3 regions of the Peribacillus sp. TH14 genome follow, and region 2 is predicted to be linked to each of the others. Evidence: riboswitches for the same ligand, from Rfam matches in the RefSeq annotation. Region 2 holds a riboswitch; each other region holds the start of a gene.
The links. Region 2 has a riboswitch for lysine ahead of dapA (4-hydroxy-tetrahydrodipicolinate synthase). Riboswitches for the same ligand answer to the same signal wherever they lie in the genome.

Region 1 (4,959 bases), on a different contig from region 2:
AACTTGCAGCAGATGGCGGAGAAATCGTAGGTGTTTTAGTTGGTGACAGTGTTCAAAATTTTGGGAATGAATTGATCCAGTATGGTGCAGACCGAGTTGTAGCAGTTGAAAATGATCAATTAAAACAATATACATCAGATGGTTATGCGCAAAGCTTGCTTGCTGTCATAGAGCAGGAAAAACCAGAAGGCATTTTCTTCGGTCATACTGCACTAGGAAAAGATCTAGCGCCAAAACTAGCTGGCAAGCTTGAATCAGGTTTAATCTCCGATGTTACTTCTATTGAAGAAGAAGGCGGAAACATCGTTTTCACTCGCCCGATTTATTCTGGTAAAGCATTTGAAAAGAAAATTGTCACAGCTGGAATTGTGTTTGCAACTGTTCGTCCAAACAATATTGAACCATTGCCGAAAGATGAGTCCCGTTCTGGTGATGTTTCTACGTTAAGTGTAGATATTAAAGACTTGCGTACGATTATTAAAGATGTTGTGAGAAAAGCAAGTGAAGGGGTCGACCTTTCAGAAGCAAAAGTAGTCATTGCCGGCGGACGTGGCGTAAAAAGTGAAGACGGTTTTGAACCATTAAAGGAACTTGCTCAAGTTCTTGGCGGTGCAGTCGGTGCTTCTCGTGGTGCATGTGATGCAGACTATTGCGATTACTCTTTGCAAATCGGCCAAACGGGTAAAGTTGTTACTCCAGACCTATATATTGCCTGCGGAATTTCTGGAGCTATTCAGCATTTAGCTGGTATGTCCAACTCTAAAGTTATCGTTGCCATCAATAAAGATCCAGAAGCTAACATTTTTAACGTAGCTGATTATGGAATTGTCGGTGATCTTTTTGAAGTCATTCCATTACTAACAGAAGAATTCAAAAAGTTAAAAGTGAACGCGTAATAGAAAGCATTTAAAGTATAAACAATATAGGTAAGGAACAAGGCATTTGACAGTTAACTGATAAATGCCTTTTTTTTTTTTTGTGTGTTGTATTTTTAATTAATAATTAAGCTATCAGGAAGAGGTAAGAAACCTGTATATTTACTCTGTTTTTGGACATCCTACCACTGAAGCAAAATATTAGCATCGATTCTAGTAACAATGGTATACTGTCTTTAGTTATTTGAGTAAATTTGAGGAGGATATATATATGGCTATTGTAAATGCAACTGACCAAACTTTCACAACTGATACTAGCGAAGGTGTCGTTCTTGTAGACTTCTGGGCTCCATGGTGTGGACCTTGTAAAATGATTGCTCCTGTTCTTCAAGAGCTTGATACTGAAATTGGCGACACAGCTAAAATCGTAAAAGTGGATGTAGACGAAAACCAAGAAACAGCTGGAAAATTCGGCGTAATGAGCATTCCGACATTAATCGTCCTAAAAGACGGTGAAGTAGTAGATAAAGTTGTTGGTTTCCAACCTAAAGAAGCTCTTGCTGAACTTATTGCAAAACACGCTTAATATTAAGTTAGCTAAAAAAAGCTTCAAGTCTGCGGACTTGAAGCTTTTTTCGCTATCTTGATATATAATTAATTGTAAAAAGGGAGAACAGGAGGCTGAATGTATGAACCAACAAATAAAGAATAAACTTGCCCTTCTTCCCGATCAACCAGGTTGTTATTTAATGAAGGATCGTCAGGGAACGATCATTTATGTAGGAAAAGCGAAAGTATTAAAAAACCGTGTGCGCTCTTATTTCACCGGTTCCCATGATGGGAAAACGTTACGACTCGTTAATGAGATAGACGATTTTGAATACATCGTTACCTCGTCAAATATTGAGGCTCTCATTTTAGAGTTAAACTTAATCAAAAAACATGATCCAAAATATAATATCATGCTGAAGGATGACAAGACGTATCCATTCATCAAGTTGACTGCTGAACGGCATCCGCGTCTAATCATTACGAGAAAAGTCAAAAAAGATAAAGGTAAATATTTCGGTCCGTATCCGAATGCCTTTGCGGCCAATGAAACGAAAAAATTACTCGACCGCATCTATCCTCTTAGAAAATGCAATACCCTACCGGATCGCGTTTGTCTCTATTACCACCTCGGGCAGTGCCTGGCTCCATGTGTGTATGATGTAGAGGAACAGGAATATAAAAAAATGGTGGATGATATCAACCGATTTTTAAACGGCGGCCATACTGAGATAAAAAAAGAACTGACAGAAAAAATGTTAGAGGCATCAGAAGAGCTTGATTTCGAAAGGGCAAAGGAGTTCCGTGACAAAATTGCCCACATCGATATCACGATGGAGAAGCAAAAAATGATGACGACTGATTTTATCGACCGTGATGTATTTGGCTATGCCTATGATAAAGGCTGGATGTGTGTTCAGGTATTTTTTGTGCGACAAGGGAAATTGATAGAAAGGGATGTTTCCCTGTTTCCAGTGTATGATGAACCGGATCAGGAACTTCTTACATTCCTAGGTCAGTTTTACGAGATTACCAATCACTTTAAACCAAAGGAAATTTTGCTGCCAGAGTCAGTAGATGCGGAAATGGCTGAAGGGCTGCTTGGCGTGAAGACGATTCATCCAAAACGGGGATCGAAAAAGGATATGCTTAAATTGGCGAATAAAAATGCTGCCATAGCCCTTCAGGAAAAGTTTTCTTTGATTGAACGGGATGAAGCAAGAACGATCAATGCGGTGGAAAATCTTGGGGTGCAATTAGGCATCTATACCCCGCATCGGATCGAGGCTTTTGATAACTCGAACATTCAGGGCAGTGATCCGGTTTCCGCTTTAGTTGTGTTTATTGACGGTAAGCCGGAAAAAAGAGAGTATCGCAAATATAAAATCAAAACTGTCCAGGGACCCGATGACTATGAATCGATGCGTGAAGTTGTACGCAGAAGATATTCACGAGTTTTAAAAGAAGGGCTGCCACTTCCGGATTTAATCATTATTGATGGTGGAAAGGGTCATGTGGAGGCTGTTCGAGATATTTTAGAAAATGAACTGGGTCTTGATATTCCGCTTTCTGGTCTCATTAAGGATGAAAAGCACAGAACATCGCAATTGATGATTGGCAATCCGCTGGAACTGGTACCGCTTGATTCGCGTAGCCAGGAATTTTATCTGTTGCAAAGAATTCAGGACGAAGTGCATCGGTTTGCGATTACGTTTCATCGCCAGCTACGCGGGAAAAATGCGGTTCACTCGCAGCTTGATGATATACCTGGAGTCGGAGAAAAACGAAGAAAGCAATTGTTAAGGCATTTTGGTTCATTGAAAAAAATTAAAGAGGCATCGGTAGAACAAATTATAGAGGCAGGCATGCCAAAAGGAGTAGCTGAAGGAATCGTTAGAAAATTGCAAGAATAATCTTGCTACCTACATTTCTCTATGCTATGATAAGAAGGAATTTTCAACTAGACAACTTAAAAGTGCTGATAGAGGTGCGGAATTCAAGAGTAAAAACCTGGAGAAGTATGAGCTTCGATGAAAGGTTTTGAAAGGGGATAACGCCGAAGGAGGACAAGACTCATGCCTTGTTTTTCTGGTCTGACATTTAATAAATGGCGGATTGTCAGGGGGTATACCCTGGAGAGCTATCTCACTGTGTTTACTGTATTAAATACGTGATCACAGCAATGAGATATTTCTCATTGCTTTTTTTATTGCCTAAAAAAGATAAAGAGGGTGCATTAGGATGGCATTAATCGTTCAAAAATTTGGCGGGACATCCGTCGGTAGTGTCGAGAAAATCAAAAATGTTGCCAATCGAGTAATCGAGGAAGCAGAGAATGGGAATGAGGTAGTTGTCGTTGTTTCAGCTATGGGGAAAACAACAGATGAATTAGTTTACATGGCTCAAGATATTTCCAAAAATCCAAGCAAGAGGGAAATGGATATGTTATTGACGACTGGAGAGCAGGTCACGATTTCCCTGTTAACGATGGCTTTAATTGAAGCGGGGCGTGAAGCTATTTCTTTCACCGGCTGGCAGGCTGGCATGCAAACAGAATCCGTTCATGGGAATGCCCGGATTTTAAACATTGATGCTTCGAGAATTCAAGCTCAGCTTCAGGCAAAGAAAATTGTGGTCGTTGCAGGTTTCCAAGGGAATGATGCAAATGGAGAAATCACGACACTAGGGCGGGGCGGGTCTGATACGACTGCAGTGGCTATTGCTGCAGCATTAAATGCGGACCGATGTGATATTTATACCGATGTAACGGGTGTATTTACAACAGACCCACGTTACATAAAAGATGCTCGAAAACTGCAATCTATTTCTTACGATGAAATGCTAGAACTTGCCAATCTAGGGGCGGGTGTCCTTCATCCAAGAGCTGTTGAGTATGCGAAAAACCACCAGATTCCGCTTGAAGTCCGTTCGAGTATGGAGAAAGAAGCAGGAACTACCATTGAGGAGGAAGCAACTATGGAAGAAAATTTAATTGTACGCGGTATTGCTTTTGAAGACAGTATTACAAGGGTCACAGTGAATGGTTTGCCCCGATCACTAGGATCATTATCCACAATTTTCATGACACTTGCAAAAAACCGAATAAACGTTGACATTATTATCCAAAGCATGACAGCAGAGGATACAACAAACCTTTCTTTCTCCATAAAAAGTGAAGATACGGAAGCTGTTTTAAACGTGCTAGAAAAAAATAAAGACCAATTGGCATTCGATAGAATAGAAACGGAGGGCGGATTGGCCAAAGTGTCTATCGTCGGTTCAGGAATGGTATCTAATCCGGGAGTGGCTGCCGAAATGTTTGAAGTGATGGCTAACACAGGTATTCAAGTGAAAATGGTCAGCACATCTGAAATTAAAGTCTCAACTGTCGTCAATGAAAAGGAAATGGTGAAGGCAGTCGAAGCACTTCATGAAGCGTTTAAATTAGGACAGCATGCAAAAGTGCTTGTTTGATTGCTTGGAGTCTAATGAAAAACAGACTTCCGATAAAAAGGGTAAGTCTGTTTTTAGGCTC
Region 2 (4,959 bases):
ATAGTTCATATCGGTTTGCATTCAATTATAGTCGTGATTATGGTACTTTTTTAAGTGCTGTGGAAAAATGGTAGATTAAATTCGAAATTAAAGAAACCCTGGGGAGGTTATCCAATCCCCCTAAAGGCTGGAATAAAGAAATTACGCTTACTAGCTGGAATCGAAAGAACTAAAATATAATTTGTGTGATTGCAATCCTGAGCAATAGGATTGGGAAGAGGCCCAACGTAACGGTTGAGGAGTCAAGAATATTTTTTTAATCAAACGATTGATTAAATTGAGGAAAAGCCTATTTTAAAGCGTTCTTTAGATAAGAAAAGAGGGTGACTGATGAAATCTCTTTTTTTTCTTCTAAATCTTTTAAAATACCGGACTTTGCTTACAATCGGAACCCAAACATTCCCCCAAGTACATACACAATGGGAACCTCTCGAAAGCCTTTTACTCTTCCTCTCTTACAAATATATATATCTGATTGAGAAACAACGCTAACCGTTTACATGAGGGGCCTATATGACCCTTTATCGAAAGGTGAACCAAAGCGATTAGAAAAACCTCGTTGAAATCCAGCGAGGTTTTTTATTTATCTATATACATTTTCTGTAATCTACTTTGCGGTATATCGTAGCTTAGCTCCCTCTACCTCTTTTTTAACGGGGATTTTCAGTATCAATCTTTTTCTCTTTTTTTGACTTAACCTATCGCCTCCTTTCGAAGTGAATTTTGAAAATTAGTAGTTTATTTACATATATTTGTAAATTACTAAATTCACTTTCCTTTTCATTTTTTCACTTTAGTTTTTATCTTAATAAATCTTCACGTAAAATAAACTGAGCCAGTTCCTCCATTTGATCTGAAATTGCCCGATCACTTTCTAGAGGAGGGCAAATTAGACGGACTTTCTCTAAATAGTCTCTAGTTGCCTGTGCCAATTGATTTTCAGCTTTTTCCAGATAGATAGCTTGAGAAGCACAAATCATTTCAATCGCTATAACTCTAGCAGAATTGTGAATGATTTCCCGAGCTTGACGGGAGCCAATTGTACCCATGCTGACATGATCTTCCTGGTTTGCCGATGTTGGAATGGAATCAACACTTGCGGGATGTGCCAATACCTTATTCTCGGAAACTAGTGAAGCCGCTGCATATTGAGCAACCATCAAGCCGCACTCTAAACCAGGATTGACAGCTAAGAAAGGTGACAACCCGCTTAGTTGCGGATTTACAAGCCTTTCTGTTCTTCGTTCAGAAATATTCGCCCACTCAGCTGCAGCTACTTTCAAAAAGTCCATTGAAAGCGCAATCGGCTGGCCATGGAAATGACCTCCTGAGATGATTTCTCCACTTTCTAAAACAATCGGATTGTCAGTGGCGGAGTTCATTTCTACTTTTAAACGTTCCTCAACATAATTAAATGCTTGCCAAGATGCTCCGTGTACTTGCGGGATACAGCGGATGGAATAGGCATCTTGAATGCGTACTTCCCCTTGGCGTGTAATCCTTCTACTGCCTTCCAGCCAATTTCTCATTCTTGAAGCCACGAATTCCAGCTCCGGATGGGGACGGACAGCTAGTAATTCGCTATCAAAGGCAGATATAACCCCATTAAGCGCTTCCATTGTTAACCAAGCTGCCATATCAGCTGCTAGGTCGACACGCTCCGCTTCATTAAGCGCAAGCACCCCGACACCAGACATTGCCTGAGTTCCGTTTATTAATGCAAGGCCTTCTTTCGCTTCTAAAGAAACCGGTTTCAATCCAGCCCTTTTTAGTGCTTCCTTACCCTGAAGAATTTCCCCCTTGTATTCTGCTTTACCTTTGCCAACTAGAACGATGGCAATATGAGAAAGCGGTGCGAGGTCTCCGCTAGCACCGACTGAACCTTTACAAGGTACAACCGGGTGAACTCCAGAAACAAGAATTTTTAGCTCACCTGGTAGTCGGGGCAGACGGCCGATCCTCTATTATTCGCAAGCTGGTAAAAAGTGAACTCAAAATAAGTATTCCGGCAACAGTAGGCATCTATTTCGGGTATTTCTCTGGATTTCGCCACGATAATGTCCCTAAATTTGAAGTATACAAGATAAAAGATAATACAGCCATTCTCTTTCCGACGAATGATGATTTATATGTTATTGTCGGCATTTTGCCATTAGAAAATAAGGAATTGATAGAACGGTTGAAATTAAATCCGGAAAGCTGTCTACGCAATCTCTTAACAAATAACTTTCCGAATACAACAATTGGGGTGCGATTGAAAAATGCAGAACTAGTAGAACCGGTCAAAGGCATTCTCGGATATGATAATTACTGGTATAAAGGAATGGGAAAAGGATGGGCGTTGGTTGGAGATGCAGTTTGTTTTAAAGATCCTGGCATGGCACAGGGTATCCATGATGCTATATGTGGAGCACGTATATTATCTAATATTCTATCAAAATATAAGGGACAATCCGATCAATCAAATCAAATGGCTGAAGAATATCAAAAGGCAATAGAAGATGAGTTTATGGTTCGGTTTCACATGGGATGCCAAATTTCAAAGAATGAACGAATATCTGAACAACAGGATGCTGTCAACAAGCTAATCAGTTCTCATCCAGAGGCTATAGAGAAGTTTTTAGGGATTTACAATTACGCAAACGAGCCCGCTGTTTTAGAAAAAGAACTCGCACGAATTATGCAGTCGATCTAGCAATGATTTTTAGAAATTAAGTGATTCAAGTTCAAAAATAATTCGCTATAAACATAGAGCAACAATATGCTGTTAATTTTAAGATTGGACAACTATCTCAACCAAATTATAAATCAGTTTAATCTCATTTTAGATAGCGTTTACTCTTTGGTAAAGTTGCCCGATTACACAATACAGCTTAAAGAATCAATGGAGTTCTACTTACAATTGAAGCGATTCGTTTTCTTGCTTCCCAAACTTCACGGATTTTCATATCTTTTCTTTCCTTTGTTAGTTTTGTATTAGTCATGTTGTCCTCCCCTCCTTGATCAATATTATTGGTATTCATAAGATAAATACTAATTCCTTCTATTTCCTTCTATAAGATATATCAATTGTAAAACTGACTATAAAGGTGAAACTTTTCAAACTGTTTGTTTTATAAAACTATTAATCTGTTGAGTTTACATAATAGAGGAATCCAGCCCAATACCTTAGCCATTTCCATCGATTATCCATGTATTCTCAAAAAAATATTTCTAAATTGGCCTTGCAATAGAAAGGATTTCCTGTTATATTACAGTCAATTAAATATTTTCTTACTTCATACTTTTTGAAGTGAGGATAGAGGAGCAAAGACCATTAGTACACATTTTGAGGAGAATGAGATCCTATGACTATTGTGGAAAGGGGAATTTGCCGAAGCGGAAAGAATCTCATGTTCTTGAAGCTGGTTCTGCTGTTGAATAAATACAGAACTGTCATATAGGAAACTATATGGAGGGCTATCTTACGCGCCGAAACGATTCTTTTTTATTAAATATTGTTTCTACTGCAGCAGCGAATCCTCGTTGTTGCTTTTTTGCGTTTGCTCCTGAATGGCCCTAACCACCTCTGAATTTTTTAAAAAAATTATACTAAAGGGTGTGAAATTATGAATTTTGGCCAAGTTTTAACTGCAATGGTTACCCCGTTTAATCATAATAATGAGGTTGATTTTAATGCTACGAGAACTTTAGTAAATTATTTAATTGCTAATGGTTCTGATGGATTAGTTATAGCTGGTACAACTGGAGAGTCGCCTACATTAACAGCAGAAGAAAAAGTAGATTTATTCAAATTTGTTGGGGAAGTTGTCGATGGAAGAGTTCCAGTTATAGCTGGAACTGGCTCAAATAACACGAAAGCTTCGATTAGCTTAACAAGACAAGCAGAGGCAGCAGGAGTCGATGGAATTATGCTCGTCACCCCATACTATAACAAGCCGTCTCAAGAAGGATTATTTCAGCACTTTAATGCAATTGCCCAATCAACATCATTACCGGTAATGCTTTATAATATTCCAGGACGAAGTGTTGTAAACATGTCAGTAGAGACGATTGTTAGTCTCTCAAAGATTAACAATATTGTCGCAGTAAAAGAAGCAAGTGGTGACTTAGATGCCATGGCACAAATCATAAGCAAATCCTCTAGTGATTTTACGTTGTACAGCGGCGATGATGGGTTAACATTACCTGTTTTAGCTATCGGTGGAACAGGCATTGTTTCGGTTTCTTCACACATCATTGGTAATGAAATGCAAGAAATGATCAATAGCTTTAAAAATGGTGATGTCCATGGTGCTGCTTCTACACATCGTAACCTTCTTCCAATTATGAAAGCATTATTTGCTGCATCAAACCCATCACCGGTAAAATCAGCATTAAATATGCGAGGATTAAATGTTGGAGGTGTCCGCTTACCATTGGTCCCTTTAAACAATGAAGAAAAAATAGCTCTACAAATAGCTCTACAACCTAGTAACGTAGAAGCTGTTTAGTTGAATAAATAAAATAATGATTCATTCAGCGAGACTGGCGCTAAAGGTCTTAATTCTGTCTTTGTTCTTTTTGCTTGCGTAGCTGCCATCCGTACGTTTATAGCATATCGAATGATTGAAATTAGTGAAAAGGTTCTAGAAGATATTGCACCATAGGAAGACAATCTTTAAGGGGTAAGGTTGAAAAAACCTTACCTTTAATTTTACGGGTCTTAAGTTCCATAATCACCTTTTCTTTCACTTCGTTTTTATCTTTTTACAGATGATAGATAGATAAATAAAAATAGTAAACGCATAAATTCTTTGATAAACCAAAATAAATGTTTACTAAGTTGGTGTATATTTCATTTAAATTTATTATTTATGTTGAAAGGAAGAATACAAATGATAAAAAAAATGGAACATATAGCTATTATTGTTACTAATATGGATCATACTATTCAATACTACTCAGATATGTTTGGAT
Region 3 (4,959 bases), on a different contig from region 2:
AAGCTTCCTATTCCATACCTGAAGGGTTAGATACAATGTCTGCTACACTGTTAATCGGCAATTATGAACAACTGCCGATTGAGGAAATTTCCGTTAAACCTCTGCGACCGTTTGAATGCCGTGTTTATCATTTGAATTGAACTACCCCCCACTTATCGACCTTACGGTCTGATTGAAGTGGGGGATTCCTAAGAACATTAGCCTATCGGCCAATTTTTAATTAGGCTATTCCCGTAGTTCCTACGGTTAGAAGCCTTATGGCTTCATTCATTAGATTGAGTCCTGCGTTAATATCTCGATCGTGGTGACTTGTTTTGCTTTTTATAATATCGACTATAGGAATCTGCTAAATTTTCCACCGATTTCTGTAAGGTAATACTGTCTACTTCTTTCAGGAAAGAATACTCTTTCTTTAAGCTGGAAGTTCTTTGATTGTTGCGTATTTATTCAGAAAAGAACCTTTCCATTCATTAGAGGATAATTGGCTGTTCTGCTTCATTTCTTCACAAATATACCAGTAGGCATCTTTCTCCTTTTGTTTGCCTAAAAAGAAGTTATAGACAAAACGGGAGCAGCCGATCGTTTTATTGATTAGAGCTAGTTGTTCTTTAGTTGGATAGATTCGAAATTTATAAGCTTTGTTTACGACCATTGGTTTCACCCCCTTATAGTTATTATTAACCATAGAACGTATGTTTGTAAAAAGATTACTTTGGCTTATGCCAACCTCGATTCATCTCCCCCTTACCGTTGTGCTCTCGCCCTTCACACGCTTGAAGAGGGAGTCTTCTGGTGGGAAATGATAAAAAAAGGACCTGATTCCTCTTGAAGAAGAAATCAGGTCCTTTTAAAACGCTTATTTTACTTTAAAATCACATTCCTCAAGTGGGATGATTTTAGTTTTATACTTAATTTTATAGCCGAACCATAGGGCGAAGAATAAGATCAGGCCAATGTAAGAAACAAACATTGAATTCCAATCAATCCCGCTGCTGCTGAAAGCTTGATAGCCTTGTCCAATGATAATGAAAATACATAGGACGAGCGCGAAAATCGGTCCAGTTGGGAATCCTTTAGCAAGGTATGGTAAAGCATTCAAATCAAGACCTTGAGCTACATAAGCTTTGCGGAATCGATAATGAGCAATCGCAATTCCAACCCATGTGACAAATCCGGCCATACCTGAAGCATTTAATAACCAGATATAAACAACACCGTCTCCAAAAAATGAAGCTAAGAAAGCGAGGCAACCAACTAAAGAAGTCGCGATAAGAGCATTCACTGGTACCCCTCTTTTATCGAGCTTGCCAAGGAATTTCGGAGCTTTTCCGTCGCGGGCCAAATCCCATAGCATACGAGTTGAAGCATACATGCCGGAGTTACCAGCAGAGAGCACAGATGACAATATAACTGCGTTCATGACCGATGCCGCAAACGCAAGACCTGCGCGTTCAAATACAAGTGTAAATGGACTGACGGCAACATCTTCGCTTAATAAACGTGCATCTGTGAACGGAATAATCATTCCAATTACAAAAATCGCAAGGATATAGAATAAAAGGATGCGCCAAAAAACGGACTTGATCGCTTTAGGGATATTTTTCTCCGGATTCTCACTTTCGCCGGCTGTAACTCCAAGTAATTCTGTTCCTTGGAAAGAGAAACCTGCTGCCATGAATACTCCTAGAATTGTGAAGAAGCCTCCATTAAATGGACCTTCTCCCATGGTGAAATTAGAAAAACCAATTGGGTCATTTCCCCCCAGGATTCCGAAAATCATTAGAAATCCAGTGATTAAGAAGATGATAACGGTCACGATCTTGATTAAAGCAAACCAGAATTCAGCTTCGCCAAATCCTTTAACAGACATATAGTTAAAAAGAAACATAATAATTAACGCAACGGCACTCCAGATAATGGACGAGCTGTCCGGGAACCAGAATTTCATAATTAGGACAACGGCAGCCAGTTCAGCTGCAATTGTGATGGCCCAGTTATACCAATAGTTCCAGCCAATCGCGAAGCCGAAAGATGGGTCGACGAATTTGGATGCGTAGACACGGAACGAACCGGCTACTGGCATGAATGCTGCCATTTCTGCAAGACTTGTCATTAAGTAATAAACCATGAAGCCAATGGCTGCGTATGCTGCCAAAGCACCTCCAGGCCCAGCGGTATGGATGGCACCGCCACTTGCTAAAAATAAACCTGTTCCAATCGTTCCACCTAATGAAATCATCATTAAGTGACGTGCTTTCAGGCTCCTTTTCAACTCAGTGGGATTTGATGTTGTTTGTGAATTTGACAATTGATGTTACACTCCTTTTTATTGGAAGGGAACGATATATAAAAAAACAGCAGTCGAAAAAGATCGACGGCTGTTTATAATAAACCCGTTTATCCTTCCGAAGATAGCTCCCCACGTTAATAAAACGTGACAGTGGTGTTCCTATTCGGTAACACCGCCAGCCTAGATATACAAGGACCATATCTAAACTTCGGCAACTTATCCTTTCAAACGGAGTCGTCAATTTTCCTGAATCTCGTCCGTACTACTTTTATAAGCCGCAGCCTCTAACTCATCGGTAAATGAGGAAGTATTCAATTTTCTTATACTAAATATATAAATCGTTGCGTCAACTTCTAGTCAACCTATACGATTTCAATATAAAGTTCAAACAATTACTTCTATGTCAGCAGGTCATTGAGTAAACTTTACTATATTAAAATTATAAAATAATCTTATAGATAGCGCAATGATTATTTTTCAAGGTTATTTTTTCCTAGTTTTTAAATGTATCACTTGAATTTGATGTTTAAATGTTTGTCATTTAAACATCTTTTATTTGGATAATTAAGATAATTCAAATAGTTTTTCGTTTCATAAGAGTATAATCTAATTTTACATGTCTGATAACTTCAGGATTTTCAAATAGATCAACAGCCATTTTGCCAATCCAATCAAGCGGTAAGGAAACGGTTGTGATATCGAGCATCTCACTGAGGCTATCATTATTAAAACCTAGAATGGCCACGTCTTCTGGTACTTTCATTCCGAATTTGTTGGCAGTAAGAATGAATCCGGACGCGGTGTCATCATTAGTAATGATGATAGCCTCTGGTTTATCTATCATAGAATTCCAATCTTGGAACAATTTTTCACCATCTTTGATGTGATAACTGCCTTCAAACAGCCATTCTTTTTTATTTAAAAGATGATACTTATTCATAATATCGTTAAACGCCTTTGTACGAAGGGAGCTGTTTCTGCTCTTTTTTCGCCCGAGGCTGTATCCGATTTTCTTATATCCTTTAGCAACCACGTATTCAAGTGCAGAGGAAAAAGCGGCATAGTGATCAATGCTTATGGACGATAATTCAGCCTGGGCTGTATCTTCACATAAGATAATTGGTCCATATTTTTGATAGTCCAAGAGGACTTTCATTTCTGAAATTCTTGAACAAACGATAATGCCATCGAGTTGCTTCATTTGTAACATATTCAATGCCTGAATTTCTTTTTCTCTTTCATATTGTGTTTGAAAGATGACTATATGATAGCCGATAGCATTGGCTTGTTTTGTAATTCCTTGCACGATTGCTCCGTAATAGGGGTGATTGGTGAATGGAATGATGACGCCGATTAGATTCGTTTTGCCTTTTGAAAGATGAATGGCGTTGATATTTCTCGAATAGTTTAATTGGTCAATGGCCTGTAAAACACTCTTTCTTTTTTCAGGACTAACATATGGGTGATTATTCATTACACGAGACACTGTGGAGACGGACACACCTGCATATTGAGCAATTTCTTTAATATTTGTCATAGGATCACCGTTTTTTCTTTTTTTTTATTGTATCGTATGAAACCCATTTCAGAGCAAGAGGCGAGAATAAGAGAACTAAAGATTTCTTTATTCAGGGTCTTGTTCTGGTATGGGTTTCATCCTTTAAGATTGAAAAAAGTCTTAGAGGAGGAGATTAGGATGGTCCAAACTTTACTCTGTCTGATCGTACTATGCGGTATCGAATTGGGATTAGCTTACTTCGCAGTATATTTGAAGTCGGAAAAATGAATGGAATGTTGACGGCTTATAACTTCGCTTGATAATAAAGAACGAAGATCGCCCATGAGCCCAGATGAATGAACAATAGAATGCCAAGGACAGCTGCAACAGAGAGCTTCACTCCAAAAAGCAATAACAAGAAAAAAAAGCACGTCCCAATAATTGGGAAAAACCAACTGGATGCCCGTGCTCTAGTTCGGATGAGGTCAAATCGTTCATCTAATCCCCGTTGCTTGGCGGCGGCACGGCGTCCCCACCATAATCCAGTCAGTCCGCAAATAATCCCAAGCGTGATTCCTAAAAAGGCCCCCCAGTTAAAATCCTCCATCATAACTCCTCCTCAAATATAAATATATCTTCAATGGCCAGTTGAAACACTTTCGCTAGCTTGTAAGCAAGCTTGATGGAAGGGTCGAATCTTCCTGTTTCTATAGAAATAATCGTCTGTCGGGACACGCCTGTAAGTTCGGACAGCTTTTCTTGTGTAAGTTGATGCGCTTTGCGTAGTTCCCGAATGTTATTTTTCAAATTCTTAAACTCCTTTCAGAAATGTAAAGCTAGCTTTACGTAAAGTATACTTTACAAATTGAAAATGTGTAAATAATTTTCATTCGACAAAATCCTATGATAAAGAATAGTGGTCAAAGATAAAAATGTTGCACTTTTTTAGTACATTTGTGTATAGTATAAAATAAGTTGTGTACGGGAAACTTTTTAGCATTTACGACAATGTGATAGACAGAAAAAAAATTTGAGCTAAATTTTGCGCTTGGTAAACATTTTTAGGAAGATGAAAAAGGGAGGGAATAAGGATGGGGTTTTTAAAAACTATTGGTGGCGTACTTGCTGCTGTGATCATTTTAGCGGGATGCGGAAATGATACGACTGAACA

Region 1: another riboswitch for lysine. It lies ahead of JFU50_RS17355 (aspartate kinase); the one in region 2 lies ahead of dapA (4-hydroxy-tetrahydrodipicolinate synthase).
Region 3: another riboswitch for lysine. It lies ahead of JFU50_RS12015 (amino acid permease); the one in region 2 lies ahead of dapA (4-hydroxy-tetrahydrodipicolinate synthase).

The regions. Positions count from the first base shown of each region.
Region 1 is NZ_JAEKEK010000001.1:3,581,023-3,585,981, forward strand. It holds gene JFU50_RS17340 (electron transfer flavoprotein subunit alpha/FixB family protein) at 1-896, shown strand, start outside; gene trxA (thioredoxin) at 1,141-1,461, shown strand; gene uvrC (excinuclease ABC subunit UvrC) at 1,565-3,337, shown strand; lysine riboswitch at 3,399-3,575, shown strand; gene JFU50_RS17355 (aspartate kinase) at 3,666-4,898, shown strand.
Region 2 is NZ_JAEKEK010000002.1:364,228-369,186, forward strand. It holds gene JFU50_RS29710 (HAL/PAL/TAL family ammonia-lyase) at 801-1,958, opposite strand; partial or broken gene JFU50_RS29715 (NAD(P)/FAD-dependent oxidoreductase) at 1,901-2,695, shown strand; lysine riboswitch at 3,292-3,470, shown strand; gene dapA (4-hydroxy-tetrahydrodipicolinate synthase) at 3,609-4,493, shown strand; gene JFU50_RS29725 (VOC family protein) at 4,878-4,959, shown strand, end outside.
Region 3 is NZ_JAEKEK010000001.1:2,493,944-2,498,902, forward strand. It holds gene JFU50_RS12005 (glycoside hydrolase family 13 protein) at 1-140, shown strand, start outside; partial or broken gene JFU50_RS12010 (helix-turn-helix domain-containing protein) at 300-652, opposite strand; gene JFU50_RS12015 (amino acid permease) at 857-2,308, opposite strand; lysine riboswitch at 2,405-2,585, opposite strand; gene JFU50_RS12020 (LacI family DNA-binding transcriptional regulator) at 2,865-3,827, opposite strand; gene JFU50_RS12025 (hypothetical protein) at 4,093-4,395, opposite strand; gene JFU50_RS12030 (helix-turn-helix transcriptional regulator) at 4,395-4,595, opposite strand; gene JFU50_RS12035 (metal ABC transporter solute-binding protein, Zn/Mn family) at 4,880-4,959, shown strand, end outside.